3 regions of the Paenibacillus macerans genome follow, and region 1 is predicted to be linked to each of the others. Evidence: predicted binding sites of a transcription regulator. Region 1 holds the regulator's gene; each other region holds the start of a gene.
The links. The regulator NrdR, encoded in region 1, represses ribonucleotide reductase genes. The targets are predictions, from matches to a motif close to AACACNATATATNGTGTT.
Positions count from the first base shown of each region.

Region 2: DYE26_RS19450 (anaerobic ribonucleoside triphosphate reductase) is a predicted target of NrdR. The motif match lies at 4,580-4,597, and genes of this name have one in related genera.
Region 3: nrdI (class Ib ribonucleoside-diphosphate reductase assembly flavoprotein NrdI) is a predicted target of NrdR. The motif match lies at 5,905-5,922, and genes of this name have one in related genera.

Region 1 is NZ_UGSI01000001.1:2,822,069-2,832,110, reverse strand. It holds gene polA (DNA polymerase I) at 1-1,627, shown strand, start outside; gene mutM (DNA-formamidopyrimidine glycosylase) at 1,651-2,562, shown strand; gene coaE (dephospho-CoA kinase) at 2,559-3,155, shown strand; gene DYE26_RS12675 (lytic transglycosylase domain-containing protein) at 3,152-3,715, shown strand; gene DYE26_RS12670 (alpha/beta-type small acid-soluble spore protein) at 3,785-4,015, opposite strand; gene nrdR (transcriptional regulator NrdR) at 4,141-4,611, shown strand; gene DYE26_RS12660 (phosphate ABC transporter substrate-binding protein) at 4,794-5,756, shown strand; gene pstC (phosphate ABC transporter permease subunit PstC) at 5,845-6,747, shown strand; gene pstA (phosphate ABC transporter permease PstA) at 6,744-7,631, shown strand; gene pstB (phosphate ABC transporter ATP-binding protein PstB) at 7,644-8,402, shown strand; gene DYE26_RS12640 (transposase) at 8,713-9,627, shown strand.
Region 2 is NZ_UGSI01000001.1:4,328,270-4,338,311, forward strand. It holds gene DYE26_RS19415 (RNA polymerase sigma factor) at 1-290, opposite strand, end outside; gene DYE26_RS19420 (alpha/beta fold hydrolase) at 524-1,543, opposite strand; gene DYE26_RS19425 (LysR family transcriptional regulator) at 1,686-2,594, shown strand; gene DYE26_RS19435 (DUF1330 domain-containing protein) at 2,960-3,328, opposite strand; tRNA gene DYE26_RS19440 (tRNA-Thr) at 3,472-3,544, opposite strand; gene DYE26_RS19445 (MTH1187 family thiamine-binding protein) at 3,738-4,037, opposite strand; gene DYE26_RS19450 (anaerobic ribonucleoside triphosphate reductase) at 4,827-6,812, shown strand; gene nrdG (anaerobic ribonucleoside-triphosphate reductase activating protein) at 6,809-7,333, shown strand; gene DYE26_RS19460 (Na+/H+ antiporter) at 7,479-9,497, shown strand; gene DYE26_RS19465 (hypothetical protein) at 9,635-10,042, shown strand, end outside.
Region 3 is NZ_UGSI01000002.1:1,377,456-1,387,497, reverse strand. It holds gene DYE26_RS29455 (GNAT family N-acetyltransferase) at 1-144, shown strand, start outside; gene DYE26_RS29450 (DUF1266 domain-containing protein) at 225-758, opposite strand; gene DYE26_RS29445 (J domain-containing protein) at 923-2,215, opposite strand; gene nrdF (class 1b ribonucleoside-diphosphate reductase subunit beta) at 2,351-3,310, opposite strand; gene nrdE (class 1b ribonucleoside-diphosphate reductase subunit alpha) at 3,369-5,453, opposite strand; gene nrdI (class Ib ribonucleoside-diphosphate reductase assembly flavoprotein NrdI) at 5,440-5,799, opposite strand; gene DYE26_RS29425 (acetate/propionate family kinase) at 6,563-7,804, opposite strand; gene DYE26_RS29420 (glycyl-radical enzyme activating protein) at 7,842-8,762, opposite strand; gene DYE26_RS29415 (glycyl radical protein) at 8,786-10,042, opposite strand, start outside.

The DNA.
Region 1 (10,042 bases):
GTCGACGCCGAAGCGGCATTTCTTCCTGCCCTTTGAATTGTTGAAGCGGGAGGAAGCGGCGGACGTGCTGTCCTGGCTGGCGGACGAAAACGTGCCTAAACGGGGGTACGATTTGCACCGCGCCGACCTCGCCTTGTTTTGGCAGGGGATCGCTTTTGCCGGGGCCGAACATGACGTCCAGCTTGCCGCTTACTTGCTCGATCCGACGGAAAACGACCAGACGATCAGCGGGCTGGCCGCAAAATACGGGCTTCCGCACATGCCTGCGGATGAAGACGTATACGGCAAAGGCGCGAAATTCAAGGTGCCCGATCCCGAGACGCTCGGCCGGCATTTGGCCCGCAAAGGGGACGCCCTGCTGCGCATCGTTCCGCTCCAGCGCGCCGATCTGGAGAAATACGAGATGCACGGGCTGTTCTACGACCTGGAGATGCCGCTGTCGCGGATTCTCGCCGATATGGAGAAGCAGGGCGTAGCCGTCAACCGGGAAGACCTGAAAGAGCTCGGAGTTGAGTTCGAAGCGCAGATCAACAAGCTGGTGGCGCAAATTTATGAAATCGCCGGGCAGGAATTCAACCTGAATTCACCTAAACAATTAGGAGAAATTCTGTTCGATAAACTGGGGCTGCCGGTCATCAAAAAGACCAAAACAGGTTATTCCACCGACGCGGAGGTGCTGGAGAAGCTGGCGCCGTATCACGAGATCGTTCAGTTTATTCTGGAATACCGCCAGCTGGCCAAGCTGCAGTCCACCTATGTGGAAGGGTTGCTGAAGGAAATCATGCCGCGGACGGGCAAGGTGCACACGTATTTCCGGCAGACGGTCGCCGCCACCGGGCGCTTAAGCAGCCAATATCCGAACCTGCAAAATATTCCGATCCGCCTGGAGGAAGGCCGCAAAATCCGCAAAGTGTTCGTTCCTTCGGAGGAAGGGTGGTTTATTCTCGCCGCCGACTACTCCCAGATCGAGCTTCGCGTCCTGGCCCATATTTCCGGCGACAAGGGACTGCAGGAGGCCTTCCTGCACGATATGGACATCCACACGAAGACGGCGATGGACGTCTTTGGCGTCGGGCCGGACGAGGTGGACGCGAATATGCGCCGTTCGGCGAAGGCGGTCAACTTCGGCATCGTGTACGGGATCAGCGACTACGGATTATCCCAGAACCTGAACATTACGCGGAAGGAAGCGGCTCGCTTTATCGAGCAATATTTTGACGCGTTCCAGGGCGTCCGCCGGTATATGGACGACATCGTCAAAGACGCCAAACGCGACGGTTACGTTAAAACTTTGCTGGAACGGCGGCGTTATTTGCCGGAAATCAACGCGTCGAACTTCAATTTGCGTTCGTTCGCCGAACGCACCGCGATGAATACGCCAATCCAGGGAACGGCGGCGGATATCATCAAACTGGCGATGGTGAAAATGGACAAAGCTCTGTACGAGCACGGCCTGAAGAGCCGGATGCTGCTGCAGGTGCATGACGAATTGGTATTCGAAGTCCCTCCGGAGGAGCTGGACATCATGAAGAAGCTCGTGCCGGAAACGATGGAGAACGCGATCAAGCTGTCCGTGCCGCTGAAGGCGGAGGTTAGCAGCGGGGTCAACTGGTACGAAGCGAAGTAAAACGAGTTAAGAGGTGACTTGGTATGCCGGAATTGCCGGAAGTGGAAACGGTCAGAAGAACGCTGACCGAATTGATCGTGGGGAAAACGATCCGCTCCGTCAAGGTGTCCCTGCCGCGAATCATCCAGCGGCCGGACGATGTACAGCGGTTTGAGACGGAGCTTGCCGGCCATAGAATCGTGGAAATCGGCCGCAGGGGCAAGTTTTTGCGGATCGTGATGGACGGGCTTGTGCTCGTTTCCCATTTGCGTATGGAAGGCAGATACGGATTGTATGGCGAGGGTGAGCCCGTCGAAAAGCATACGCACGTGATTTTCAAATTTACGGACGGCACGGAGCTGAGGTATAAGGATGTAAGGCAGTTCGGCACGATGCATTTGTTTCCGCCGGGGGAGGAATTTACGAATCAGCCTTTGGCCAAACTGGGACTGGAACCGCTGGACCCTTCCTTTACGCCGGAGGTGTTCCGGCAGCTGATGTCGCGGCGGAAGACGAAAATCAAACCCGTGCTGCTGAACCAGGAATATGTTGTCGGTTTGGGGAATATTTATGTGGATGAAGCCTTGTTCCGGGCCGGCATCCATCCGGAGCATCCGGCGGACAAGCTTAGCGGCCTTAAGCTTGACCGTTTGCACGATGCGATTGTGGCCACGCTGAACGAAGCGGTGAACGCCGGCGGCTCCTCGATTAAATCGTATGTGAACGGTCAAGGGGAGATGGGCATGTTCCAGCATGCCTTGCGCATCTACGGACGAACCGGCGAGGCTTGTCTCGAATGCGGGCATCCGGTGGAAAAAACGGTCGTAGGCGGCCGGGGAACCCATTTTTGCCCCAAATGCCAAAAGCCATACCGCCCCGGCCGCGAGCAAAGCAAAGTTAAACCCGGACGGCCCGCTTCCCGCGTAAGCGAAAACAGTGAGGTGTTGAAAGGATGAACATCGGCCTGACCGGCGGCATCGCCACCGGCAAAAGCACGGTATCCCGCATGCTGGTTCAGAGGGGAGCCGCCCTGATCGACGCGGACGTCATCGCCAGGGAAATCATGGAGCCCGGGCATCCGGTGCTGGCCGCGGTAGCGAAGCGCTTCGGACAAGCCGTACTGCACCCGGACGGGACGCTCGACCGCAAAAAGCTGGGCGAAATCGTGTTCGCGGACCCCGAGCGGCGAAAAGCGCTGGAAAGCCTGACGCATCCGGCGATTCGCGCCGAAATGAAACAGCGCCTGGACGCGCTTGAAGCCGCAGCTCCCCGCCGCCTTGTCGTCGCGGATATTCCGCTGCTGTACGAATCGGGACTGGAGCGGTTTTACGAACGGATTATGGTAGTCTACGTGCCGCGGGATCTGCAGCTGGCCAGATTGATGGAGCGGGACGGCCTAAGCCGGGATGAGGCGGAACGCAGGCTGAATGCGCAAATGGATATCGAACTGAAAAAAGAAAGGGCGGATATCTTGATTGACAACAGCCGTGGACTGGATGAGACGGAACGTCAGATTGACGAGTTTTGGCGGGATCAGGGAATGCTATGAGGTGGCTTCGCAAAAAAAGAGTGCTGCTTTTGTTATTCCTGGGGTTTATCGTTCTGATCTTTTTTAATTCCGCTTGGCTCTCGTTGTTTTATCCGATTTATTATAAAGAAGAAATTCGTTATCACGCGAAAAACAACGGCATCGATCCGTTTATCGTGGCGGCTATTATAAAAGTGGAAACCAATTACAAGCCCGGAGCCCAGTCCAAAAAGGGAGCTTTAGGGGTTATGCAAATCATGCCGGACACCGCGAATTGGGTCATTGCGAAGGCGGGCTTGCCCGATACGTCGCTCGATCAGGTGCAAAATGAGATCGGGACCAACATCGAAATCGGGACTTGGTATTTAAAGTCGCTGTCGGAGCAGTTTGACGGCAATGCGATCGCCATGATCGCCGCTTACAACGCCGGGCCGACCAATGTGAAAAACTGGATCAAAAGCGGGAAATGGGACGGCCGTCTGGAAACGTCCAAGAACATTCCGTTTGGCGAAACCCGCCATTATGTGCAACGGGTAACGCATTACTATAAACAGTATTCCGACATTTACAACGAGTTTTGATCGCTGGTACGATAATAAAGAAGCACTGACGGGCGTCAATTCGCCTGTCAATGCTTCGGGGTGATCGGCTTATCTGAATTGGCCAGCTTGGCCAGCCAGCTGTTGCTCAGCGATGGTAACCAAGCGTTTCGTAATGAAACCACCGATCGAACCGTTTTCGTAAGAAGTCAGGTTACCAGCATATCCGTCTTGTGGGAAAGAGATGCCAAGTTCCTGAGCGATTTCATATTTCATTTGATCCAATGCTCCGGAAGCTTGTCTAACCACCAGGTCGTTCGAAGAGTTATTATTTTGTGCCATGATGTTCACCTCCTTGTGGTTGGTAACAGTATTATGTGCCGGGACTATCAACTTCATTACTTTTTTTTGAAGTTATTTATTGGCATTAATGTAAATTGCATTTTTTGGAAAGGAGGGAACTTGCGTTGAAATGTCCGTATTGCGATTATTTGGGGACAAAGGTGCTGGATTCAAGGCCGGCCAACGAAAACAGGTCGATCCGCCGCCGGCGGGAATGCGAGCAATGCAGCCGGCGGTTTACGACCTTTGAAATGGTGGAAGAAATGCCGCTGATCGTCATCAAGAAGGATGGAAGCCGCGAGGAGTTCAGCCGCGAGAAAATGCTGCGCGGGTTGATCCGGGCTTGCGAGAAACGCCCCGTTTCCGTGGAGCGGCTGGAAAGCATCGTGTCCGAGGTGGAGCGGTCCGTGCGCCATTCGGCCAATGCCGAAGTGGAAAGCCGCGAGATCGGCGAACTGGTGATGGAGCAATTGTATCCCGTGGACGAAGTGGCTTATGTTCGTTTTGCTTCGGTGTACCGCCAGTTTAAAGATATCAATATGTTTATGAAGGAACTGACCGGGCTGCTGTCCAAAAATACGAGAGAACTCGAATAGCCGGATTTGAATAAACACTCCCTGTATTTAATTAAGGGAGTGTTTATTTTTGTTTGCCATTGTCGAAATTAAGGGATAACCGCCAGGTGCATTTTACACAAAGTTTACATTACGAAAACACGGGATTGATCTTCGCCGCCTATAATCAGGTTGTAAAACAAATAAGGGGGAAACCTGAGACAATGAAAAAGAGTATGCTTATGGTTTTGACTTTGGTATTAAGCTTGACCTTGGCGGCTTGCGGTCAGGGCGGCAACGCGAAAACTAACACCTCGGGTGCTGAAGGCGGTAATGGAGGTGCGACGAGCGAGGCAGCGGCAAACAATGGCGGGAACAAGGCGACTTCGGATTTGTCCGGTTCGGTCCTGTCTGTAGGTTCCTCGGCGCTTCAACCGCTGGTAGATCAAGTTTCGAAAAAATTCATGGAGCAAAATCCGAACGTATCCATTCAGGTTCAAGGCGGAGGCAGCGGCACGGGGCTGACGCAAGTTTCCGGCGGACAGGCTGACATCGGCAACTCCGACGTGTTCGCTGAAGAGAAGTTGGAAGCCGCTCAAGCTTCCGAACTGGTTGACCACCAAGTAGCGGTTGTCGCTATGGCCGCTGTAGTAAATCCGGATGTAACGGTCGACAACCTTACGAAAGATCAACTGGTGCAAATTTTTACGGGTAAAGTAACGAACTGGAAAGACCTGGGCGGCCCGGATCAAAAGATTCAAATCGTAAACCGTCCTTCGAGCTCCGGTACGCGCGCCACCTTTGAGAAATACGCGCTTGGCACGAAGACGGAAGACCTGCAAGGTTCGATCCAAGAGGATTCCTCCGGTACGGTTAAGAAGCTTGTCGGCGAAACGCCGGGAGCCATCGGTTATCTTGCGCTTTCCTACCTGGATGAAACCGTAAAAGCTGTGAAATACGAAGGCGTGGAAGCAACAGTGGACAATGTGGCTAACGGCACTTATCCGGTATGGGCTTACGAGCATATGTACACGAAGGGCGAGCCGAACGAAGTCGTTAAGGCGTTCCTGGACTATATGGTCTCCCCTGAAGTACAAGGCGATAACGGCGATGTTGTGGAACTCGGCTATATCCCGATCAGCAAAATGCAAGTTAAACGCGATGTGGACGGCAACATTACCAAGTAAATAACAGTATATACGATAACATCATATCGGCAGAGAGAAGAGGCGGACATTTCTGCCTCTTTCTGTGCTGTGTAAAGGGAGAGGTTTCATGGCTCAATCCGGCGGAAACAAAAAAGTACAGCCGCACATTATAGAGGAATGGACCGGTAAAATATTTACGTCATTTTGCATCGTGCTGCTGGTTGTGACGATATTTTCGATGGTGTATTTTGTCTCAACCAGAGGTTTAAGCACCTTTTTTCAGGACGGGATTTCGATCGGCCAAATTTTCGGAAGCACGGAGTGGAGACCGGACGGAGTTCCTCCGGTGTTCGGAGCGCTCCCATTCATTTTGGGATCGTTCAGCACTTCGATCCTTGCGGCCGTCATTGCGGCGCCGCTCAGCATCTGCGCAGCCCTGTTCATGGTCGAAATTATGCCTAAATTCGGCAAAAAATTTCTGCTGCCGGTAATCGAGCTGTTGGCCGGGATTCCTTCGGTCGTTTACGGTTTTGTCGGCCTGAGCGTGATCGTCCCGTTTTACCGGGATATTTTTCCCGGACAGGGCCTGGGCATTTTTGCGGGGGCGACGGTATTGTCGATTATGATTTTGCCTACGATTACTTCCATCGCCACGGATGCGATCACCGCTCTTCCTCCCGGATTGAAAGAAGGTTCTTATGCACTTGGGGCCACGCGGTGGCAAACGTTGTGGCGGACCGTCCTGCCGACCACGATGCCGTCGCTGCTCACCGGGGTCGTGCTGGGGATGGCCCGGGCCTTCGGGGAAGCGCTCGCCGTACAGATGGTCATCGGGAACGCGCCGCACATTCCGCGCTCGCTGTTTGAATCCACCTCCACGCTGACCAGCGTCATCACGCTCAGCATGGGCAATACGGCCATGGGAACGACGCAGAACAACGTGCTGTGGACGCTTGCCTTGATTTTGATGCTGATGACCTTCGTCTTCGTCTTTATTGTACGTGGGCTGGAAAGGAGAGCAAAGCGATGAGTGCAAAAACCGCAGATAAAATCGCCACTGCCGTCATTGTTACGCTGGCAGGCGTTATTGTGCTGATCATGGCCGGGCTGCTCGGATTTATTTTAATCCGCGGGCTCGGGCATGTCAGCTTTGATTTTCTGACCTCTCCGCCGGAAACGATCAAGGCGGGCGGGGGGATCGGTCCGCAATTGTTCAATTCCCTGTTCCTGCTTGTTCTGACGCTGATTATCACGATTCCGCTTGGACTCGGGGCGGGCATTTATATGAGCGAATATGCGAAACCGGGCAAACTGACGTCTTTTATCCGGCTGATCGTTGAGGTGCTGTCCTCTTTTCCGTCGATTGTCGTCGGCTTGTTCGGTCTGCTCGTGATCGTTAACGTGTTTGGCTTCGGCTTCTCCCTGTTCTCCGGGGCGTTGGCGTTAACCGTGTTCAACCTGCCGCTGATGGTGCGGATTACCGAACAGGGCATGGCCAGCGTGCCGCAAGCGCAGAAGGAAGCAAGTCTGGCGCTGGGCCTGTCCAAATGGAAAACGATCAAATCGATTATGCTGCCGATCGCGATGCCGGTGATCTTGACCGGGACAATTCTGGCCGCGGGCCGCGTGTTTGGCGAAGCGGCGGCGCTGCTGTTTACGGCCGGCATGAGCAGCCCGAGGCTCGATTTCGGGAACTGGAACCCGCTCAGTCCAACGTCGCCGCTGAATCCGTTTCGCCCGGCGGAGACGCTGGCCGTCCACATCTGGAAGATCAATTCCGAAGGGCTGGCTCCGGATGCTCCCGAAATCGCCGCAGGCGCTTCGGCCGTGCTTATCATCACGGTGCTTCTGTTCAACCTGCTCGCACGTTGGGTCGGCCGCCTGATGTACAAGAAATTTACGGCTACGAAATAGGAGGGCTCCGAGGTGCAAAATACCGCATTATCCACCAAAAACTTGAGCGTGTTTTACGGAGAAAAGCAGGCCGTGAAAGAAATCTCACTCGACTTCGCCTCACGGCAGGTGACGGCGTTAATCGGCCCGTCCGGCTGCGGGAAATCGACGTTCCTGCGCAGCTTGAACCGGATGAACGATTTGATTTCCGGCGCGCGGATCACCGGGGACATCTGGATCGGGGACGACAATATCAACGATCCGAAAACCGACGTCGTGCTGCTGCGGCAAAAGATCGGCATGGTATGGCAGAAGCCGAACCCGTTTCACAAATCGATTTATGAAAATATCGCTTTTGGACCGCGTTACCACGGGATTCGCGACAAGAAAAAGCTGGATCAGATCGTAGAGGAGTCGCTCATCAAAGCCGCGCTCTGGAACGAGACGAAGGACCGGCTGCACAGCTCGGCGCTCGCGTTGTCCGGCGGCCAGCAGCAGCGGCTTTGCATCGCCCGTTCGATCGCCGTTAATCCGAGCATCATTTTGATGGACGAACCGGCATCCGCGCTGGATCCGATTTCGAGCGCCAAAATCGAGGAACTGATCGCCGAATTAAAACGCGAATACTGCATTATTATCGTAACCCACAACATGCATCAGGCTGCGCGGGTATCGGAAAAAACCGCGTTTTTCCTCATGGGGGAACTGGTCGAATATGACGACACCAGCAAGATCTTTACGAATCCGTCGGAAAAACGGACGGATGATTATATTTCCGGCCGGTTTGGATAAACCGGTTGCTTTATAGGACCGAGCCAGGGGAGACTGCCTTCTCAGGCTCGGTTCTTGCCCCTTAAGATTATTAAACTCTTGATGTTCCTGCATGCTGCCTGCCTTTGCACGATTATTCCTTTCGCTCAGGGAACAGGGGATGGGGGCTAGAGCAAGGATTCCAAAAAAGAGAGAAGAAAAAACAAAAAAAGATGAGGAAAAAATGAGGCGGTGCAGGTGAGATTTTTGGCTTGATTAGGGAACGTAGGTTTGGTATAATGAAATAAATGGAATTTATGTTCGTGTATTCTTGATTCGGGGGCGAGCGGGCATGGAAGTCAATACGGAAACGGAACTTCAACCATTCAGCAGTCGTTTTAACAGCGAGCAGGCCTGCATGGAGGCGCTAATCGCGATGAAGTGGCCAAACGGCTTCGTCTGCCCGCGTTGCGCTTACACCCGGTGCAGCCGTCTGACTTCCCGGCATATCCCCTTGTTCGAGTGCGTAAAGTGCAAGCATCAAACATCGCCTTTGGTCGGTACGATTTTTGAAGGAACGCATCTGCCCTTGCTCAAGTGGTTCGAGGCCCTGGATTTATTCCTGCTTGAAGGCGGCATCTCGGCGCTGCGGCTGAGCAAGGTGATCCGGGTCACCTACAAGACCGCCTGGTCGGTGCTGCACAAAATACGTCATGCCGTGGGGGAGTTCGATGCCCGGGAGCTGCTCTCCGGAGACGTGAAGGTGAATAGCGATCAGTACGGGCGTAATCCGTCCCGGTGTCAGCTTTCGCATCCGTACGCCTCGGCGGTCGTAGCGGGCTGCACGGTCACGGAGTCGGGCGAGCCGGAACAGGTCAAGATCCGCCTGGTGCCGTATAAGCGGGGAGGCGAAAAAAGGGCAAACCGTCACGATCTAAACACGTTTATCAATGGGCATGTGGATGTCTGTACATCGGAGGTGCAGTTGTTCCGTCAGGCCTTTCGGCTGTATGCGCCCTTGCGGAAAGTGGTGAGAGAGGCGTGGGAATCGTTGAAGAGTACGTATGGAGCCTTGGGACTGAAGCATCTGCAGGCGTACCTAAACGAATACACCGGACGCCGCCGGCTGCGCCTGCAAGGAGGACGGCCCGGAGCGGAAGAAACGATGCGGCAGCAGTTACTGCAAATGTGTGTGGCGATTCCCGCGATCCCTTACCGCCGGCTGATCGCACGCCAACCGAACCAGCCTCTTGCAGCTGCGGCCTGATCGAGACGCTAGAACGGTGGGAGTTACTTGATGCAGTACAACTTAATGGGTAGGGGTTAGCATGAACAGTGCGGGCTTTGCTGCAGACGGAAGGGTTCAGGCTACAGCAAAATCACGGTCTTTTCGTTTCCTTCGCGTTTTGTCCTTGATCTCCTGTCTTGATCTCCTGTCCGGTCTGTTTTACCTCCCCTAAACCTGATTCCTTCTTCTATGCCCGTTTAAATTATCTCGAACCTATCTGCTTCTCCACCAAATATTTTTTCTCCGAGCTTGTCTTTCTCTCTGCTACCTGATCAAAGGGGATAATCGTGCAAAGTGTCCGGACAGCGAGTGTTGATCTGCCGCCCACCCCACTTCCCTATCCTCAAGCTTTCAACGCCCCTCCGCGTTTCTAGCCGAGATCGGTTTTCGACTT
Region 2 (10,042 bases), 1.5 Mb from region 1:
ACCGCGTCCACAGGTTTAACCGCTGCTGCGACGGCGTGCTCATGCAGCCGCTGCACCTCGGATTGCTTCTCCCGCTTCGTCCGGTTTTTTCGGAGCAGGTTCAGACAGTGATTCATGGTAATGCGCATAATCCAGGCCCGCACATGCTCGATCCGCTGCCAGTCCTGCCGAAACACGGTGACGAAGACGTCATGGCATATATCCTCCGCGTCCTGCGCGTTCCGGAGCATATAGTAGCAGGTTCGGTAGACGTCTTTGTTGTAGCGATCAAACAGCTCGCGTTCCGTCAATTGCTGCACTCCTTTCTTTGCGTTATGTCTTATAAACAGATGACCCTTGAAAAGGGTTCATTTTTTTTAAAAACTATTCAATTAAGAACGAAAAGAATATTCAACTACTCTACAATAACAAAAGAACACCCGTCCCGCTCAATAGTGGGGCAAGTGTTCTTCCTGGTTTGGATGAGGTGTGTTAATCGCAAATCTGGCTATTCCTGACAGGACACTCTAAGGCTAACGATGATCTATCCGTTTGTACTAAGCGTGAGCAAGCGTTTTAGATTGTCATCAATAAATTGATTGTCGGCACTGTTGATTCCGCGACCGGCAAAATGCCCCCAAATCGACTTAATAGGGTTAAAAACAGCATTAGGCATAAGTTTAGCCTCGTATTCGTTATCGTCCGCCGTGCAGAAGAGGTCCGTGCTCCCCGGCATGACGCAGGCAAGCGCCTTAATGCTTCCCAGCGCCTCATCGAAATCTCCGTTATAGGAGGGGGTTGCACTAATATCTGCATGTTGGCCTGTCCATAACATAGCCAGGACATTGTGCGGATCCATCTTCATAAAGCTATTTTCCCAGACGCCAGCCACAAAATCCGCCAATGAGTCAAATCCCAGTTCACGATAAAGTTCCTCTCTGTAAAAGGCCTGCGATAAGCCCCAGCCCGCATAGACACGGCCAACGGCGCGCATGTCTGCGGTTGTCAACTGGTTTAGCTTGCTTGAATCGAAGCGGGCGGCAGCCATGAGCGCAGCTTTCATTCCGTCCAAGACCAAAAACGTTTGTGGCCAAGTCTTGGCAACTCCGGCGAAAGGCGCGATTCGTTCCACCATGTCCGGATAACTTGCCCCCCATTGGAATGCTTGAATGCCTCCCATTGACCAGCCAACGACGAGAGCGATCTTTTGAATCCCGAATTTTTCGGTCACCAGCCGATGCTGGAATTTAACGTTGTCATAGATGGTTACCTGCGGAAAATTAGCCCGGTCGAAAGGGTGCGGTGTGTTACTGGGAGATGAAGATAATCCGTTACCCAGCAGATTAGGAACGATAATGAAATATTCCCGCGGATTTAATGCCATGCCGTTTCCAATCAACCATTCATTCTGAACATGCGTGTCGCCAAAAGCAGTTGGATAGACGATGACATTATCTTTCTTTTCATTTAATCTGCCATAGGTCTTATAAGCTAGAAAAGCGCCCGGCAACGTCACTCCTGATTGCAAGCTTACGTCACCCAATTCAAAAATCTCATAATCCATCGTATTGTTTGCTCCCTTCAAAATGAACCCATGCATTTAGATGTATTTCTTGTTGTTAGTATAGATCTGTGATACCCTCAATAAAAGTGAATAGAATTCAAAGCAGTATTCAATAATATTGAAAGTAAAAGAGGCAAATATGATGGAATTACGCCAATTGATTACGTTCCGCACGGTTGCATCAACTTTAAATTTCACTCGGGCTGCTGAAGTGCTGGGCTATGTCCCCTCCAACGTCACGATGCAAATCAAAGCATTGGAGGATGAGCTTGGTGTTCGTCTTTTTGACCGCTTGGGCAAGCAGCTCGTTCTTACAGCTGCGGGCAAACGCTTTTTAACTCATATCCAAGGCGTTCTAAACAAATTGGACGAAGCTCGCAGCGCCGTTCATGACAATGAAGTGCTAAGCGGCACCCTAACGATAAGCGCCAATGAGGTTATTTGCGCCTATCGCCTTCCAGCTGTCTTTCAACGATTTCGTTCGCAGCATCCGGGAGTTCGTTTGATCTTCCGCTCCGTTCCAAATCAAGAGCTCAAGCAAACACTCTTTGAGGGAACCGCGGATGTTGTCTTTATGTTGGACGAACCCATTCGCTCAAGCGGACTTGCCGTGGAACCGTTGGTGGAAGAAACTTTCCGCTTGTTCGCTGCTCCAGATCACCCGCTTGCCAAACGAACTGAGCTGCAGCTGGAAGATTTCCACGGAGAAGTGTTCATGACAAATGAAAAGGGTTGTCCCTATCGAACCATGTTTGACCGGTCATTTGAGAAAGAGGGCATTGATAGTATTACGTATTTAGAGTTTCAAAGCGCTGAGGCCATTAAACAATGTGCAATTTCCGGAATCGGTATTGCCTTTCTTCCTGAAATCGTAGCGGAAGCCGAAGCTGAACGGGGCAAACTTGTTGCTCTTCCATGGCAAATTCCCGACTTGCACGTGTATACGCAGATGTCATGGCATAAAGACAAGTGGCTTTCACCAATCATGTTGTCTTTCATTGCAGCAGCAAGGGAGGTTCTCGCTATAGAGGAGGGGAATAAAACTGTTTAGCCTATTCATAAAAAATCTAGCTGGCGCCGTTCGCATACCTGGATACGGCCAGCTACAGGCGATGTGCCAAGGAGAATAATTAATGAAGCTTTCCACGAAGGAAGTAAAGAAAATTGTAATAGATCAGTGCTTATTCATTTGCATCATCGATCAAACGCCTTCAAATGATTCATTAAGTTTTAAAATATATCCATCAAATACTAAAACATCGCAATTCCTAATATTGTTTTCTTGGGAAGTTAATTGGTCCACTAACTTATGTAAACCAAGTGTTTGTGCGAGACTAGTTAAATATGCAATAAACAACGGCTGGGATTATATAAAAGAGAAAAGAATAGTGAAAATTGAGCAAGGCGATTTTTTGCTCAATGAACTAAGGTTGGATTCATAATTGATTCAACTAACGGAACACTTTTACGAATCGTTAATACGGCGGGACCAAGCTCCCGCAGCTTCCGCGAGAGTTGGGAGTTGGCCTTCGTTGCGGATTGGCGTAATTTAATCAGGGGGGCGTAAGCATCTGAGTAGTAAAGTTTCTGAGCAATTTCGTAATCTGGGAATTCATGGACGACAATCATAGCCGGTTTCCAGGTGCCCTCCAGCATTTTGGGCCGATCATCGAGGGACAAGTTGCGGAAGCCTGGAACCTCCTGCAAAATCGTATCTGCCTGAGCGGCATATTGTTTAAATACTTCCTCAATGGACTGTACGCTAATAGCAATTTTCCATAGCATTCTAAAATATAACCTGCAATAATTTAACGATTAACGTTTTAAAGCAATTAAGGGTAGAAAAATGGTGGAAGTTTCGCTTTTTACGAAAAAAAGCACGTCCCCCGAAAACCTCGGAAGCCGCGCCGTGCTTTACATTATGGAGATGCTGGTGAAGGGATTCGAACCCCCGACCTACGCATTACGAATGCGTTGCTCTACCAGCTGAGCTACACCAGCAAGTTCACTTTTAGCGAACAAAAATTATTATACCGCGTTTTAAAAAAAATGCAAGCCCTAAAGTTTGGAAATTTTACGCAAACCCGTTTTGCCCGGAATTTGTGGTGCTTCCGGCGCACATTGCGTGCCGCGCAACGGCACAACCACGTGGTCCTACCACACACGTGGTGCTGCCACAACCAAGCCGCTTGCACTACAGCTTCTCCCTCACGGATTGGAGCTTCTGCTCGGACGAACTCGCTTTGTCGCGGCGGTCGTCGATCTTGATTGAGGTCGACACCCGGCCGGCGCCCGCCTGGAACGGCGCTTCATGAATCGCCCGGATCGCCGCGAATACGTCGTCCAGCGCTCCTTCAATGATCGTGCTCATCGACGTCAGCGTGAACTTAATGCCTTCCTGCTTCTCCAATACCCGTTGCAGCTCGGCAACGTAGGAGCTGAGGCTGGTGCTGCCCGTACCAATCGGAATAACCGTTACTTCCGCAATCGCCATTTCCGTTCCCCTCACTTTACTGTATTTATTCCTATATTATTTTATCAATTCCCCGCCGGCAAATACAAACAAAAAAGGGCTCAACAACATAAGGGCAAAAAATGTCGTTATTCCGCCGCTATCCCCTATTGAAAGAGAGATAAAGGCAATTTATGTCGCTATTTTCTCGGACCGTAACAAAATACCCGCAATCTGTACCGTTCATAGGGAAATAAGAACAAAAAATACCGCTAATGGGGATGAACATGCTCAGCCCCGGATAATAAGTACATAAAGTTCCGTTATTCTGAAGGCTGGCGGTCGGCCGTCCAGTAACCGATGGTTAGCCGACGAGCGGTTTGCCATCCCAGTAACCGCCGGTTTGCCAATGGTCGGTCAGTAGGTTCGCCGTTCCAATAACCGACTGTCAAGCCCCGATTTCTAGGTTGAACCACCAAAAAAATTAAAAAAATTTTTTCGTTCCCCGCTCCGCGCATCACCTGTGGGCTCCGGCGGTTTTGTCCCGGCTTCCGGCCTGTCCATGTGATGCAAGTCACACTTTAAACACAATATATTGTGCTAATCTTGTTTCAGAGAATCAAAATATAGTGTGAACCACTAAAACCTGCGAGGAACAGGCAGGATGTCCGTATGCAGCTTTTACATATGCCTTATTGGATCGACAGCCGTTGTAGTTGTAGAAGAGTCTTCATTAGGCAGCGCATTCGGGCATGTTCAACCTGGGCAGGTTGGAGATGCCTTTTTACTTAGCGTTAAATAAATTAGCTTTTGGGGAGGAGCATTTAGATTATGGCATTGCTAAACCAAACCTTCACCGGCCGGGATACCATGCTGGATGAAGTCATTCAAATGGGCGAGGAAATCATTCAAAGCCGCAACCTGGAGGTGCTGCGCGAGAACGCGAATTTGAACGGCGAAAGCTTCTCGGGGAAAATGAGCAAATTCGGCAGCGAGTACGCCAGATGGTATGCGACGCATTTCATCTTGCCCAAACGGGTGGTGCAGGCGATTCAAGACAATATCGTCTACGTGCATGATCTTGATCAATATGCGATCGGAACGACGAACTGCATTTTCATCCCGTTCGAAAAGCTGCTGCGCGAAGGCTTCAACACCGGCAACGGCAGCGTCAGACCGCCGAATTCGATCATGACCGCGATGGCGCTGGTGGCGATCATTTTCCAATCCCAGCAAAACTCCCAGTACGGCGGCGTATCGGCCAACAAGCTGGATTTCGACCTCGCTCCCTACGTGGCCAAATCGTTCGAGAAATATTTCCGCAAAGGCCTGGAATATTTCGAAGAAGGCGCCCGCGATGCCGAATTGGCCGGGAATGGGGACGTCTCGATGAGCCGCAGCGACCTGCAGGAGCGTTATCCGAAATCGTTTAAATTTGCGCTGAAGGAAACCGAAACCGAAACGCTGCAGGCGGCCGAAAGCCTGATCCACAACCTCAACACGATGTCGAGCCGGGCCGGCGGGCAAATCCCCTTCACCAGCATCAACTACGGCACCTGCACATCGCTTGAAGGGCAAATGGTGATCAACTCCCTGCTGACGGCCACGATGCGGGGGCTGGGCAGCGGGGAAACGCCGATTTTCCCGATCCAGATTTTTAAATGCAAACAAGGCGTCAACCAGAACCCGGACGAACCGAATTACGGCCTGTTCCTGAAAGCGGTGGAATGCTCGGCCAAGCGGCTGTATCCGAATTTTGCCAATCTGGACGCCCCGCTCAACCTGATGCATTACGATCCGAGCGATCCGGACACGGAATTCGCCACGATGGGCTGCCGCACCCGGGTGCTGGCCGACCGGTTCGGCCGGAACCATCTTTCCGGCAAAGGCAACCTGTCGTTCAACACGCTGAACCTGGTCAAGCTGGGCCTCGAGCACGGCATTGCGCTGGGACGGCGGACAGAGGCGGACGAGCGCGGCTTCTACCGCGAGCTGACGCATTATATGGACATCGCGCTGGAAGGGCTGCTGCACCGTTTCAAAATTCAAGCCGCTCAAAAAGCCAAAGCATCCGACTTTATGATGCGCGAAGGCGTGTGGGAAGGCGGCGAACAGCTTGGACCGGAGGACCCTGTCGGCGATTTGCTCAAGCACGGCAGCTTGTCGATCGGGTTCATCGGGCTGGCGGAATGCATGAAGGCGATGTACGGCAAGCACCACGGGGAGGATGAAGCGGTCTATCAAAAAGCGTACGAAATCATCGCCTACATGCGCGATTACTGCGACCGCCAAAGTGAAATCCACAACCTGAACATCACGTTGTTCGCCACCCCGGCGGAAGGCTTGTCCGGAAAATTCACGAAACGCGACCGCGCGGTTTACGGTCCGATTCCCGGCGTGGCGGACAGAGAGTACTACACCAATTCGTTCCACATCCCGGTGTATTACAACATCAGCGCGGCAAGAAAAATCGAGCTGGAAGCCAAGTTCCACGGGCTTTGCAACGCGGGAGCAATTTCGTACATCGAACTTAACGGCAATGCCCGGAACAATCAGGCCGCTTTTCTGAAAATCGTTCAATACGCCCTGCAGCAGCAAGTCAGCTATTTCAGCATCAACCATCCGATCGACCGCTGCTCGGCCTGCGGCTACGAAGGCATCATCGGGGCGACCTGTCCTTCCTGCGGCAGCCATGAGAACGACGTGCACATCCGCCGCCTGCGCCGGGTCACCGGGTATCTGACGGGGGATTACCAAACGCGGTTCAACGCCGCCAAACAAGCGGAAGTCCGCGACCGGGTCAAACACGACGCATGAATATTTGCGGCTACTACCCGGAATCCATCAATGAAGGCGAAGGCCTGCGGGCCGCAATCTTCATCAGCGGCTGCCGCCATTACTGCAAGGGCTGCTTCAGCCCGGAGACGTGGAATTTCAATTACGGCGAGCCGTTTACGCCAGAGCGGGAAGCGGAAATCATTCATGACATTAAAAATAATCCCCTGCTGAGCGGTCTAACGATCCTCGGCGGAGACCCCTTTTTCTCCGCCGCCGAGGTCAGCGGGTTTATCGACCGGCTTGTGGCGGAGACCGGGCCGATTTCGATTTGGATTTACAGCGGGTATACGTATGAGGAATTGACAGAGCATCCCGGTTCCCCCGAATATGAGCTGCTGCGGCGCTGCGAGGTGCTGGTGGACGGGCGTTTCGTCCAAGAGCTTCGCGACCCTGCCCTGCTCTATTGCGGCAGCTCGAACCAACGGCTGATCGATATCCGGCGAAGCCTGGACAGCGGACAAGCGGTTCTTTGGGAGCCAAGCCTCCCGTTCATGCGATAAATATAATCCTCGAAGAGCGCAGATGGCTGCGCTCTTTTTTTTCGAACGCCTCCCCAAGCGCTTGTTAATCTTCAGTTTAAAAAGTGGGATATAATAGAATAATGTCGACTTGCAATGCAATCCGTTCGGGAAGGAAGTTTGATACATGGATTTGTTGATTACGGTTATTTTACTGCTTATCTGTCTAGTCGTTTCCAACATCATCAGCCACTACATTCCGTTTATCCCCACCGCGCTCACCCAAATCGTGTTTGGCATCGCCATCGCGCTGGCGTTCAACGGGATTCATCTGAAGATCGAAACGGAATGGTTTTTGCTGTTGTTCGTAGCCCCGCTGCTGTACAACGACGGAAGGCACTTCCCCCGCGAAGAGCTGTGGAAAATGAAGGGGCCCATTTTCGGCAACGCCATCGTCCTCGTTCTGCTGACCACAATCGGCGGCGGTTATTTCATCCACGCGATCATTCCGGAAATCCCGCTCGTCGCCGCCTTCGCGCTGGCCGCGATTCTGTCGCCGACCGACCCCGTCGCCGTAAACGGGATCGCCAAGCGGATTCATATTCCGGACAAAGTGCTGAATCTTGTCCGCGGCGAGTCGCTGATCAACGACGCTTCCGGTCTGGTTGCCTTCAACTATGCGGTCGCGGCGGTCGTAACCGGCTATTTTTCGCTAAGGGAAGCCGTTTACGACTTTACATACATGTTTATCCTCGGGGCCGTTTTGGGCCTCGTGCTCAGCCTGGTCATGACCTGGCTGCGGTTTTCGCTCCGCAAACAGGGCATTCAGGACGCCACCCTGCATTCGCTGCTGCAGATTCTGACTCCGTTTCTTATTTTTATCGTCACCGAAAACCTCCTGCACGCTTCCGGCGTCATTGCGGTCGTCGTGGGCGGCATCCTCCATTCCCTGCTGCGGGAACGAACGGAAACGCTGCTCGCCGAGGAGCAGGTCTTGACGGAAAATATATGGCAAACCGTGCTGTTCATCCTGAACGGGGTCGTCTTCCTGCTGCTGGGGCTGATCATCCCCTCGTCCATGCGCGCCACGGTGGAAAATCCCAACATCGGCAATACGCAGGCGATCGGCTACGTTTTGGCCATCGGGATTGCCATATTGGCGATTCGTTTTGTCTGGTCTTATTTCTTCTCGCTGTACGATTACAAAGTCTCCAAGTCGCAGGAAACCCCCAAGCCTTCCGTTAAAAACAGCCTCCTGGTTAGTCTGACGGGCGTTCGCGGCGCCGTTACGATGGCCGGGGTGTTGTCCATTCCGTACGTGGTCGCCAGCGGACAGGCTTTTCCCGAACGGTCGCTCATCCTGTTTTTGGCCGCGGGCGTGATTTTATTCACCCTGATCGCGGCCACCCTCTTGCTGCCGCTATTCAGCAAAGGGGCGGCCGAGGGCGAAGAAACGGGCGAGTACATCGATATGGCCGAAGCCCGAAGCCGGCTGCTGCGGGTCGCGCTGCAGAAGATCAAGGCCGAAATGAACGATTACAATAAAACCGCCGCCTATCAATTAATGGACGAATACAAAATGCTGTTCCGCCCCATGTATCTTCAGCAGGACGCTCACAGGCTGGAGCGGTCGGAAGCTTTGGGGAGAATGACCGAAATCCAGCTTGGGGCGTTAAAAGCCGAGCGGAATTACATTCACGAAACGATGCAAAGCGGCGGAATGAGCAAAGAAATGTTCGAAACTTTCGAGAAGGCGCTGGACCTTCGCGAAGAAGGGCTCTGCAGAACCGCCCGCGCCCGGATTTCGTTCCTGATCGGCAGCGCCGTCCGCGACTGGCGGCGGGCCACCCGCAAATACCGGCAGTTCGCCGGGCTTCACCCCGGCCAGAAAATCCAGGTTGAGGCGCTGCAAGCGGCGCTTGAGTACTTGAAGGGCCTAACCCGGGAAAACGAACAGGACCCCGCCCTGCAAAGAGTGATTCTCCAGTACAAGCGGGTCATCGCCCAATTGACCGGTCCAGGGCCGCAATTCAGCGAACAGATGGAAGCGCAAAAAGAAGAACTGCGGATCCAGGTGATGGATGCCGAACGCGCGGAAATCCACAACATGTACGAAGCCGGCAGCATCAATTGGGAACAGGCCAGGGAGCTCAGAAGAATGGTCAACCAGGTCGAAAGCGTCACGCTGATCGAACACGCGGAATAAAAAGAATGGCAAACAAGGGGCGTTCCGGTTGGCCTTACCAACCTTTGGAGCGGCCCTTTTTTTCAGCGTAAGGAACCTTTTCTCCCGCTCGTTCGTCAAGTAAACAAGATATATTACGGAAGGAAGTGTACCTGCAAATGCCGCAATGGGCTGTAAAAATCATGCTGTCACTGTCGGTAACCGCGATGTTGGCGGGAGCTTTATTAACGGGGTGCGCCGATAAAAAAGGGGCTGCCGGCCCGGGACCCGGGCAAACCGGTACAGAGCAAAACGCGCCGGGGCAGGGACAAGCAAACAACGCTAACGGAAGCGAAAACGGCGGCGGAAGCGATGGCGGAAATGGTGGCGGAAGTGGCGCTGCGGCGGCATCCGGCTCCGAACAAAACCGCATCCTTGAACAGTTTGAGCGTCTGCAAGCCGGCCAATCCGAGGCCAAGGACTATTTGGCCTTTTTCGATGAGCATTTGGCCGCCCTGCCCCAGGACGACGCCGACCGGCTGATGCAGAAACTGCTCGCTTTTTACGGGGAAGACCTGCTCAAAACG
Region 3 (10,042 bases), on a different contig from region 1:
CGGATCACATCCAAAGAACAGGCCCAGCAGGCCCCCGCGGTTTGGACAACCTTTGCCCTGTACTATGACGGGAAGTTCGTCACGCATGAAATCTTGAGCGTCAATAAATTCGATAAGCTGCTGGAGCGGTTGCTTCCGGCTTAACGGGCTTTCGATCCGACAGGTACACCCCGGCGCTACAATAACGGCGGAATGCATATTAAGACGGAGGATGAACCGCCCGCTCAATCCGGCTCCAGATTCATATCCCACTTGGCCTTCCTGTAAAGCAGCGAGCTTCCCTCCATTAGAGAAACCATGCCCGTCACCAACAATGTTTCTTTGAGCTTCGGATTAGGCTGAGAAAAGAGAGAACCGATGGAGTGAGCGATAAAGAACTCTCCCCAGCTATCGTAGCAGCTTTGGGCAAAGCGGGCTGCCGCGAGCTTGTACTGCCAGGCTTCCTCGGCCGTCAGCCAGCCTTTGGCCCGGCCGATTCGGCTTAAGGCGACCGCCCAGGCGGCCCCGTACCCGGCAATGTTGCCCGAGGGCAGTTGGTGCAGACAGTGATTCACCAGCACCAGCTTGGCATGATCGCCGCCGCCTTGCCGGGCTTCGATATATTTGCTGCGCGCCGCCTCCGGTAAAACGAACAGGATTCTATGAATCCGGCGGTATTCCCGGTAAAGGTCGGCATCCGCATCCAGCAGCGTACGAATCCTGTCCTTCAACTGTTCCGCATTGGCAACCTCATTTTTTTTGAGAGATAGGGTTATCACACCTTTACGTAACCAGCGGTTAAGCCAGGTGAATTCATAAAAATTAAAATAATCTGCCATAATCCCATCAAAGCAATTAGCCGACAAACAGCGAAAGTACTGATTCAGCCGTCTGCGCCTAAAAAAACTGTACTTGGGTAACATCTAAAAACGCCCTCCTTCGGTCAGATGCGCCGCATCCAGGCGATTTTGGCCGTCTTCCAGGTATTCCACAACATGACTGCCAGCCAAATCGCGGCGATAGCGGAACCGGCGCCAAACGTAAACCGGCAGACGAGATAGAGCAGAATGTACAGCCAATTTAGCCCCAGGAACAGAAACAGCATCATTAGGAGTTCAAACTGCCACATCCGCAGCCGAACCTTGAACGGCAGCCTGCTATATTTTTGGGGGAATAGATGCCGGTTTTTAAAACGCGACCACACCGCATAGAAACGATAGTGTATAGAGTTCCGCTCAAACTCCCAGCGCTTCCTGCCGTCCTCCCAGGCCTGTTCAACCTGACCGAGAACCTCCCGGCATTCCAAAGCCAAGCAGTACGCATCCTGCGGCGTGGGAGAAAACTGCAGCAAATACTCCGCATCCTGCAGCGCTTCACGGTACTGCCGCCGATCAAATAACAATCTCCCGCGCAGCAGATAAGCTTCCCGCGCCTCCGGGTTCAAACGGACGACCTGATGGAGAACAGCCAGCGCTGCGCCGGAATCCCCGGCCATAATAGCATGCTTGGCCCGCATTAACTCCAGGTCCGGGTCCTCCCGGAACAGCGCATGGGCGGCGGCAAGCTCCCGCCCGGCGTCTTCCAGCCGGCCATCCATCAGACTGAGCTGCGCCTCTTGTCTTAAGCCGAGATATGCCTCCAAGTCGATCGCCAGCTCCCGGTTCAAGAAGCATTCGTAGCCCATCGCCAGGCCTCCGCTAATCTGTCCGGTCACAAATTCCATCAATTCATCGTCAAAGTAGTCATACCCGTGCTCAAAGTTTTCTCTGATCAAAAACAGTTCATCCAATACTTTCCACACGTTCGCCGGCATATGCCGATGTTCGTCCAGAAACCGGATCAGCGCGTCGAATCGCTCGCCTTGCGCCCCTACGTCCCATATGTAATCCTGGTTCGCTAGCATTTTCCATTCCTGCGGATCGACGCGGCGCTTGAAATCCGTGTAAAGTTCATGCAGGTGTTGTTCAAAAAGCGCCAACGAATCGGGGGCCGGTTCCCCCTCCTGCTTCGTCCCGATCGCGACTCCGGTCTTCAGGTCCTGGCCGTATCCGGGAAAATCATGCTCCTCCGGCATGCCGGCCTGCTTTATGGCCGCGTCAAAAGCCTCCCTGAGCCGCTGATAGCCTCTTGGGTCGTTCTCTGGGTGAGCCATCCGCAGTTTCTTGGCATAGGCCTTCTTGATCTGCTGCTTGTCTTGCGTCGGTTCGATGCCCAATATGCTCCAAATCGTCGTCAAAAGTAACTTTCACTCCTCAAGTCAGGTTGCTTAACTTTCAGACAGCTTACGCTTGCAAGCAAAAACAGGGCGTCTCCCGCTGTAAGATCGCTTCCGGGAGCAAACACCCTGTTCTTATTTAAAAAGCCCGTCGGCTTAGAAATTGAAATCTTCGTCGGTCAGCGGCTCGACGTTCAGCGCCCGTACGTAGCCGTTGCCTTTTTTGGAGAAAAAGTCGTGCTGCTTCGTGTCGGTACGGATCCCGTTGAACACGATCGGGTTAACCTCTTCCTCCTCGAACGGCGGCTCAAAGCCGAGGTTCATAAACGCCTTGTTGGCGTTATACCGCAGGAAGACTTTCACTTCGTCCACCAGTCCGATTTTCGTGTAAATCTGCTCCGTATACCGCTCTTCGTTGGCGTGCAGGTAGTGCAGCAGCCCTTCCAGCGTTTCGTATACGTCTTTTTGCTCGTCTTCGCTCATTTGCGCGTAGATTTCCTGGGCCAGCACGCCCACGTACACGCCGTGAATGCTCTCATCGCGCAGAATCAGGTCGATGATTTCGCCGCTGCAGGTCATTTTGCCCTGGCCGGCCAAATACAGCGGGTAGAAGAATCCGCTATAGAACAAGTAGCTCTCCAGCAGGACGGAGGCCGCCATCGCCAAATACAGCTCTCTCGGGGAGCGGATGTTGGTGTAGTACTGGCGGATCGTCTCCGCTTTCGTCTGCAGCATCGGGTTCTGCTCCACCCAGCGGAAGATCTCGTCAATCTCCTCATTGGAAGCGAGCGTAGTGAAAATGCTGCTGTACGATTTGGCATGGATCTGCTCCATCATGCCCATAAAGCCGAGCACGGCTTTGCGCTGCAGGCCCTCCACATGCTCCATGATCTGCGGCATGCCGACGCCGCCCTGTACCGTATCAAGCAGCGTCAGACCGCCGAGGACCTTCATATATGCGTCTTTTTCATCATCGTTTAACGTCATCCAGGACATTTTGTCGTCGGACAACGGGATTTCGTCATCCGTCCAGAACTGCATGATGTTCTGGTTCCAGAACATCATCGTAAAATCGTCGTCCGGACGGTTCCAGTTTACAGCTCGTAATGCGCACATCGCCGATCTTTCATCCCTTTCTAAGTCTTTCGTTATAGTGCAAGTTCAAAAAGACCTCTTATACCGAGCAGGTCAGGCATTCTTCCACGGACAGCTTCTTCGTCCGGGTATAATACAGCGACTTCAGCCCTTTATGCGCGGCATACAGATAGTAACGCGCCAACTGGCGGGTCGTCACGTTGCTGTTGACGTGAAGGATCGTCGAGATGCCCTGGTCGACATGCGGCACGATTTCCGCGATCAGGTCGATCACCTTGAACTGGTCCATCTGATAAGCGGATTTATAGAAGAAAATATTTTCCCGGCTCAGATACGGCATCGGATAATACGTCGTCGAGTTCGCGTAGGTCCGGGTTTCGATTTGCTCCACGACCGGCATCACGCTCGAGGTGGCGTTCTGAATGTACGAAATGCTGGCGGTCGGCGCAATCGCCAGACGGTAAGCATGGTACAAGCCGTTTTTCATCACCTGCTGCTTCAGTTCGGCCCAGTCCTGCGGGGACGGGATGTGCATGCCTTCGAACAGAGCGGCCGCTTTGCCGGTGCGCGGACGGTAGTCCGTATTCAGATACCGTTCGAAATACTCCCCTGTAGCGTAGTCGGATTGTTCGAATCCGGCGAAGGTTTCTCCGGTTTGCACGGCGATCTCCATGCTCTTTTCCAGGGAATAATAGTTCATCATCATAAAGAACGTACGGGCAAAATCGCGCGCCTCTTCGCTTTCGTAGGCGATTTTGTTTTTGGCGAAAAATCCATGCAGATTCATCACGCCGAGCCCGACGGAATGCATTTCCCGGTTCGCTTTGGCAACGCCGGGAGCGTTGGAAATATGCGTCATGTCGCTGACGGACGTGAGCGCCACCATGCCTTCGTGCACGGATTCGCGAACCATCTTCCGCTCCATCACGTTCACGATGTTCAGGGAAGCCAGGTTGCAGCTGATGTCGCGGCGGATCGCATCCGCTTGCCCGTAATCGGCGATTTCCGACGTCTCCTGCAGCTGGAAGATCTCCGTGCACAGGTTGGACATTTTGATCTTCCCGACCTTGTTCAGCGCATGCTGGTTGTTGGCGTTGCTCTTGTTCATGATGTACGGGTAACCGGATTCCAGCTGGACCGTGGCGATCTTGGTCAGCATGTCGCGCGCGCTCATCAGCTTTCTTTTCTTAACCCGCTCGTCGGCGAGCAGCTTGTCGTACATCACGTCCAGGTCCATGTCGTCCAAATGAGTGCCGTAAGCTTTATATACACTGTAAGGACCGAACACGTAAAGCGGTTCGTTGTCCTTGGCCAGTTGATAAAAACGGTTCGGCACGATCAGCCCGATCGACAAGGTTTTCAAGCGAATCCGTTCGTCGGCGTTGATTTTTTTGCTGTCCAAAAATTCCGCAACGTCCCAGCCGAAAATGTTGTAGTACCCCGCGCCCGATCCTTTGCGCTGACCCATCTGGTCGGCATAGGAAAAAGCGTCCTCCATCAGCTTCAGCACCGGCATGATCCCTTTGGCCGCGCCTTCCACGCCTTTGATCGGCTCGCCGCGTCCGCGCAGCTTCGACAGGTTTACCGCTACGCCGCCGCCGATTTTGGACAGCTGCATGCAGGTGTTCAGCACGTAGTTGATCGAGTTCAGCGAGTCGTCCATTTCCAGTAGGAAACAGGACACCATCTCGCCGCGCCGGCTTTTGCCCGCGTTCAGGAACGTCGGCGTCGCCGGCTGCAGCCGCTGCTCCATCATGGAACGGGCCAGCAGGCTGGCGGTCTCCGCGTTGCCGCGGCCGAGGTGCAGCGCCACCGCCGCTACCCGGTCCGGGTAATGCTCCAGATACTTGGATTTATCGTTCGTCTTCAGCGCGTAGTCGGTATAAAACTTCGACGCCGCCATATAAGACGGAAACTCAAAATGATAGCCGTGGGTAATGGCATATACGCGTTCGACCTCGGCTTCCGTATACTGCTCGTACACGTTCTCGTAATAATCGTTTTCGATCATGTACCGCACTTTATCGGTCGTACTCGAAAAGGTCACGCTTTTGCGTTCGACTTCTTGCATAAATTCGGCGACGGCTTCCCGGTCCTTCTCCAGTTGGAAGAACCCGCTCTCGTCCCGCTTCATCAACATGTTGTTCAGTTCAATATGCCGCAACCCGGCTCACCTCCTGCTTAAATCTTTCCGCATCCTGTTTCGTGCCCGACAGCTCGAATTTGGCCACCACGGGAACATGGTAGCGCTGGGCGATCAAATCGGCGCTCAGGGCAAAACGCTCGCCCCAGTTGCGGTTTCCGCTGGCCGCTACACCGAGCAGCCGCTGATGGTTATGCTCGAGAAAAGCGGAGACCTTTGCCGGCACCTGTCCAAACCCCGTCGTATATGTAATCAGCACAAACGGCTCCTCCAGCGTCATATTCTCGTCAATTTGCACGGCGGGCAAATCGAGCTTCTGGATGAACCGTTTCACGTTTCCGGTTTTGGAATCATAGGCAATCAGCATTGTTACTCCCCCACTTTTCTTCTATTACCCGGTAAGTATTTGATATAATGAGATAAACACCAAAATTCGCTTCACAACAACATATTGGTGTACTTGTTTAATTTAATACCTATATATTGTGTTGTCAACCTGGTAAACGTCCCAAACCGCACCCAAATCCCCTGTGGATAATGTGGAAAATCGATGCAATCCCGCATCATACCAGGGCCCGCTGGGGGACAAGCTGTTGATAAAAATTTTTTAAAAATTTTTCTATCAAAAAAAGATAGATTGCTGTGCGTGGAAACTACTTTGTTTTGCTTTCCCTTTTGCGGTTTAATTAAGAGTTCGGCAGTTGAGCCCTGGCTTGGCTAGTAGGCTGTTCCTGAAATAATGGAGCATGGTGGCGGCTTCTCTTGAACTGCAAAAGTTAGCTTGCTAAAAAACTCAGCCGGAAACATAAGGGAAAAAAATGGCTCTATTTCGGCGAAATCCCATTTCGGAGAGAAATAAAGGAAAATTATGGCGCTATTTTCTCAAATCACAGGGGAATGGCCGCCTTTCGCAGCACCCATTGAACAATAGGGCCAAAAAATTCCGCTAATCAGGACGAACAGGCTCCATTCGGAAAATAAGACCATAAAGTTCCGCTATTTTTTTGGATAGTACCTCCACCCGACCCGTAGATTTATCACGTTTTTTCTGGATCATTTACTAGGCGTGCAAAAAACCTTGTCATACCGGCAAACAACCGTTATGACAAGGTTTTTTGACAATGGCCGCATCACATTGGGACAGACCGGTGCACGGCCGCAGAAGCAGCACGCTGTTGGACGAGCCGCTGTGTATCACGGGCAATCATCAGCTCTTCGTTGGTGGGGATGATATGCACCGCCACACGGGAGGCGGGGGTGCTGATCTTGCGCTCGCCGGGCGAGCGGGACCGGTTCAGTTCCGGGTCCAGCTCCAGCCCCAGATAGGTCAGACTCTCGCACACCTTGGCGCGAATATAATCGGAATTCTCGCCGACCCCGCCGGTAAAGATCAGCGTATCCAGACCGTTCAGCACGGCGCAGTAGGAGCCGATGTATTTGCGAATGCGCTGTACATACATATTCAGCGCCAGCCTGGCTCCCTCATGGCCTTCATCGGCGCAGCGGATGATCTCGCGCAAATCGGAGCCCTGGCCGGAGACGCCGGCCAGCCCGCTATGCTTGTTCAGCAGCGAGTTGATCTCGCCAAGACCCAGATTCTCTTTGGCCATCACAAAGGGAATGATCGCCGGGTCGATATCGCCGCAGCGGGTTCCCATCATCAGGCCTTCCAGCGGGGTCATGCCCATACTGGTATCTACAGACTTCCCGTCCCGAATGGCGGTAATGCTGGCTCCGTTGCCGATATGGCAGGAGATTACACGGGTTCCCTGGAGGGGTCGGCCGGTAATTTCGCCAAGGCGCAAGCTGACATATTTATGCGAGGTTCCGTGGAACCCGTATCTTCTGATTTTATGGCGGTCATACAAGACTCTTGGCAGTGGATACATGTAGCTCTCCTGCGGCATCGTCTGGTGAAAAGCGGTATCGAACACGCACACCATCGGCGTCTCCTCGCCCAGCAGCTGGCGGAACGCTTCGATCCCCTTCAGATTGGCCGGATTGTGCAGCGGCGCCAGCTCGATATTGCGCCTTACCGCCTGCAGCACCTCATTGTCCACCAGTGCCGAATCCGAAAAGAATTCGCCGCCATGGGCAATCCGGTGCCCTACTGCCGCGATTTCCCGCACCGAGGCGATGCACCCGTTGCCCGGATCCATCAGCGCCGCAAGCATATGGGTGATGGACTCCTTATGCTCCAGGATCCGCAGACCGGTCTGCGGAGGCAGCGGCGGTGTATTATCCTGACGATGAATCGCCTGCTCCGTTCCAATCTCTTCAATAATTCCCTTCGCAAGCACCGATTCATCCTTCATATCAAACAGCTGATATTTCAAGGACGAGCTGCCGCTGTTAATGACCAGCACCTTCATAAACGGCTCTTCCTTTCATACGTACTTCTTTTTTAATTCAACCTCCGATTTGGCAGCGCAAGCCATAACCTTCCGCCACATGGCGCAGGCTCTCCATCTCGTCGCTTGGAGGTGGCGTCTGATGCTTCATATGGTATTCCGTACCCAGATAGGTGTATTTATTCTCGCCCAGCCGGTGAAAAGGCAGCAGATGCAGTTCCCGCACCCCCGGCAGTTCCGCGGCGAACGAGGCGATGGCGGCGATCTCATGGATGGTGTCGTTGAAGCCCGGAACGACGGGAACGCGAATGATCATCTGCGCCCCCTGCCCGGCAATCCGCCGGGCGTTCTCCAGAATCAGCGAGTTGGACTGCTGCACATATTCATAGTGTTTGCTGTCCTCCATGTGCTTGATGTCCAGCAAAACCGTATCGAGCAGCGGCAGCACGTTATCCAGCACGGCCGGATTACAGAAGGCCGTGGTTTCAATCGCTGTGTTCCAGCCTTGATCCTTGCAGGCGCGAAGGAGGTTCAGAACGAAGTCGCTCTGATAAAGCGGTTCACCGCCGGAGAGGGTAATCCCCCCGCCGGAACGCCGGTAATAAGCCTCGTCCTTGCGCAGAATGGACACAATCTCAGAGGTGCTCATCTCTTTGCCGTTCATAGTCAGCGCCCCGCTGCCGCATTCGGCGCTGCAAAGTCCGCAGGATACGCAGCTTAGGCGGTTAACCGTCACCTTCGGCTGATAGCTGATGGCCCCCGCTGGACAGACATTGGCGCAGCGTCCGCAGCTGACGCAGTTGTCCTCCTGAACCATCAGCTGGCTGCCGGGAGCCTGGGTTTCGGGATTGCTGCACCAGCTGCAGCGCAGCGGGCAGCCCTTCAGAAATACGATTGTGCGGATACCTGGACCGTCATGGAGCGAGAAGCGCTGAATTTCGCTGACCATCCCCCTGGCTTCCCAAATGACTTCATTCATGGTGGGCCTCCTGATCTATATAGTTACATCGTCTGCTCCGTCCGGTTAATAATGTCATCCTGCAGTTTCTTGTCGAGTGTGGTGAAATGGGCGCTGTAGCCAGCCACACGGACGACGAGGTTCTTGTATTTCTCGGGGTTGCGCTGAGCCTCCAGCAGTGTATCGCGGCTGATCACATTAAACTGCACATGCATCCCCTTCTGGTCAAAAAATCCTCTGACCAACGCCGCCAGCTTCTCCAGTCCCGCCGGTCCGCTCAGCGCGGACGGATGGAACTTCTGATTGAACAGCGTACCGTTGGAGGCGATGTGATGATCCAACTTCGCGACCGAGTTGGCCGAAGCCGTAGGTCCGCTGGTATCCCGGCCGGATACCGGCGATACGCCATCGGCCAGCGGTTCGCCCGCCAGCCGTCCGTCCGCCGTTGCACCGGTAGCGGCTCCCAGCGGCACATTGGCCGAGGCCGGATACAGTCCGGGCTGGAAGGTGCCGCCGCGCGGATTGACATGCTTCTGCACTTCACGGCAGTAGACAAGTCCTACCTGGCGGGCCAATTCATCGACCTCCTCAATGTCGTTGCCGTATTTCGGCGCGGCGATCAGCCACTCGCGCAGGCGGGCGTCATTGCCTTGGCCCTGGCTCCGGCTGTTGCCGAGATCCACCTTTACATCCGCTTGCGCGCCCAACTGGGCTAACGATATTTGGTTGCCTTCCAGGAGGAACTTTTTGATCAATTCAATAATATGCTCCTGGGTTAACGTATCCGGCGAGACGGGAGCGGGGGCTGTAGCAGCAGCCGGCCGGGCCAGGCCAAAATTGCGTTCAAGCGCTGCCTGCAGCTCCGACAACGTTGTTTTGCGCTCTTCGAAAACCACCTTCTGGATGGCGTACATGGCATCCGCTACATTGGCAATACCTACGCCCTGCGGTCCGGTGAAGTTATAGAAGGCGCCGCCTTCCTGCAGCGATTTGCCTCTGCCGATGCAGTCATACACCATGGAGGACAGGAACGGCAGCGGCGCTCTTTCCGCATGAGCATAATCCACCGCATTATCCGCTTGAGCCAATAGATTGACGAAATGTTCCATCTGCTTGCGGTAAGCCTCCATAATCTCATCCAGGGAGGTGAAGGAGGTGAAGTCTCCGGTGGTGATCCCGGCTTTTTTGCCATTGACGGTACCGTTGCCGATGACAAACTCCATCACCTTCGGCAGATTGAAAAATGCGGCGTCATGCCAGCCTTCGGTTTTTCCGCCCTTTTGCGGCTCGACGCAGCCGAT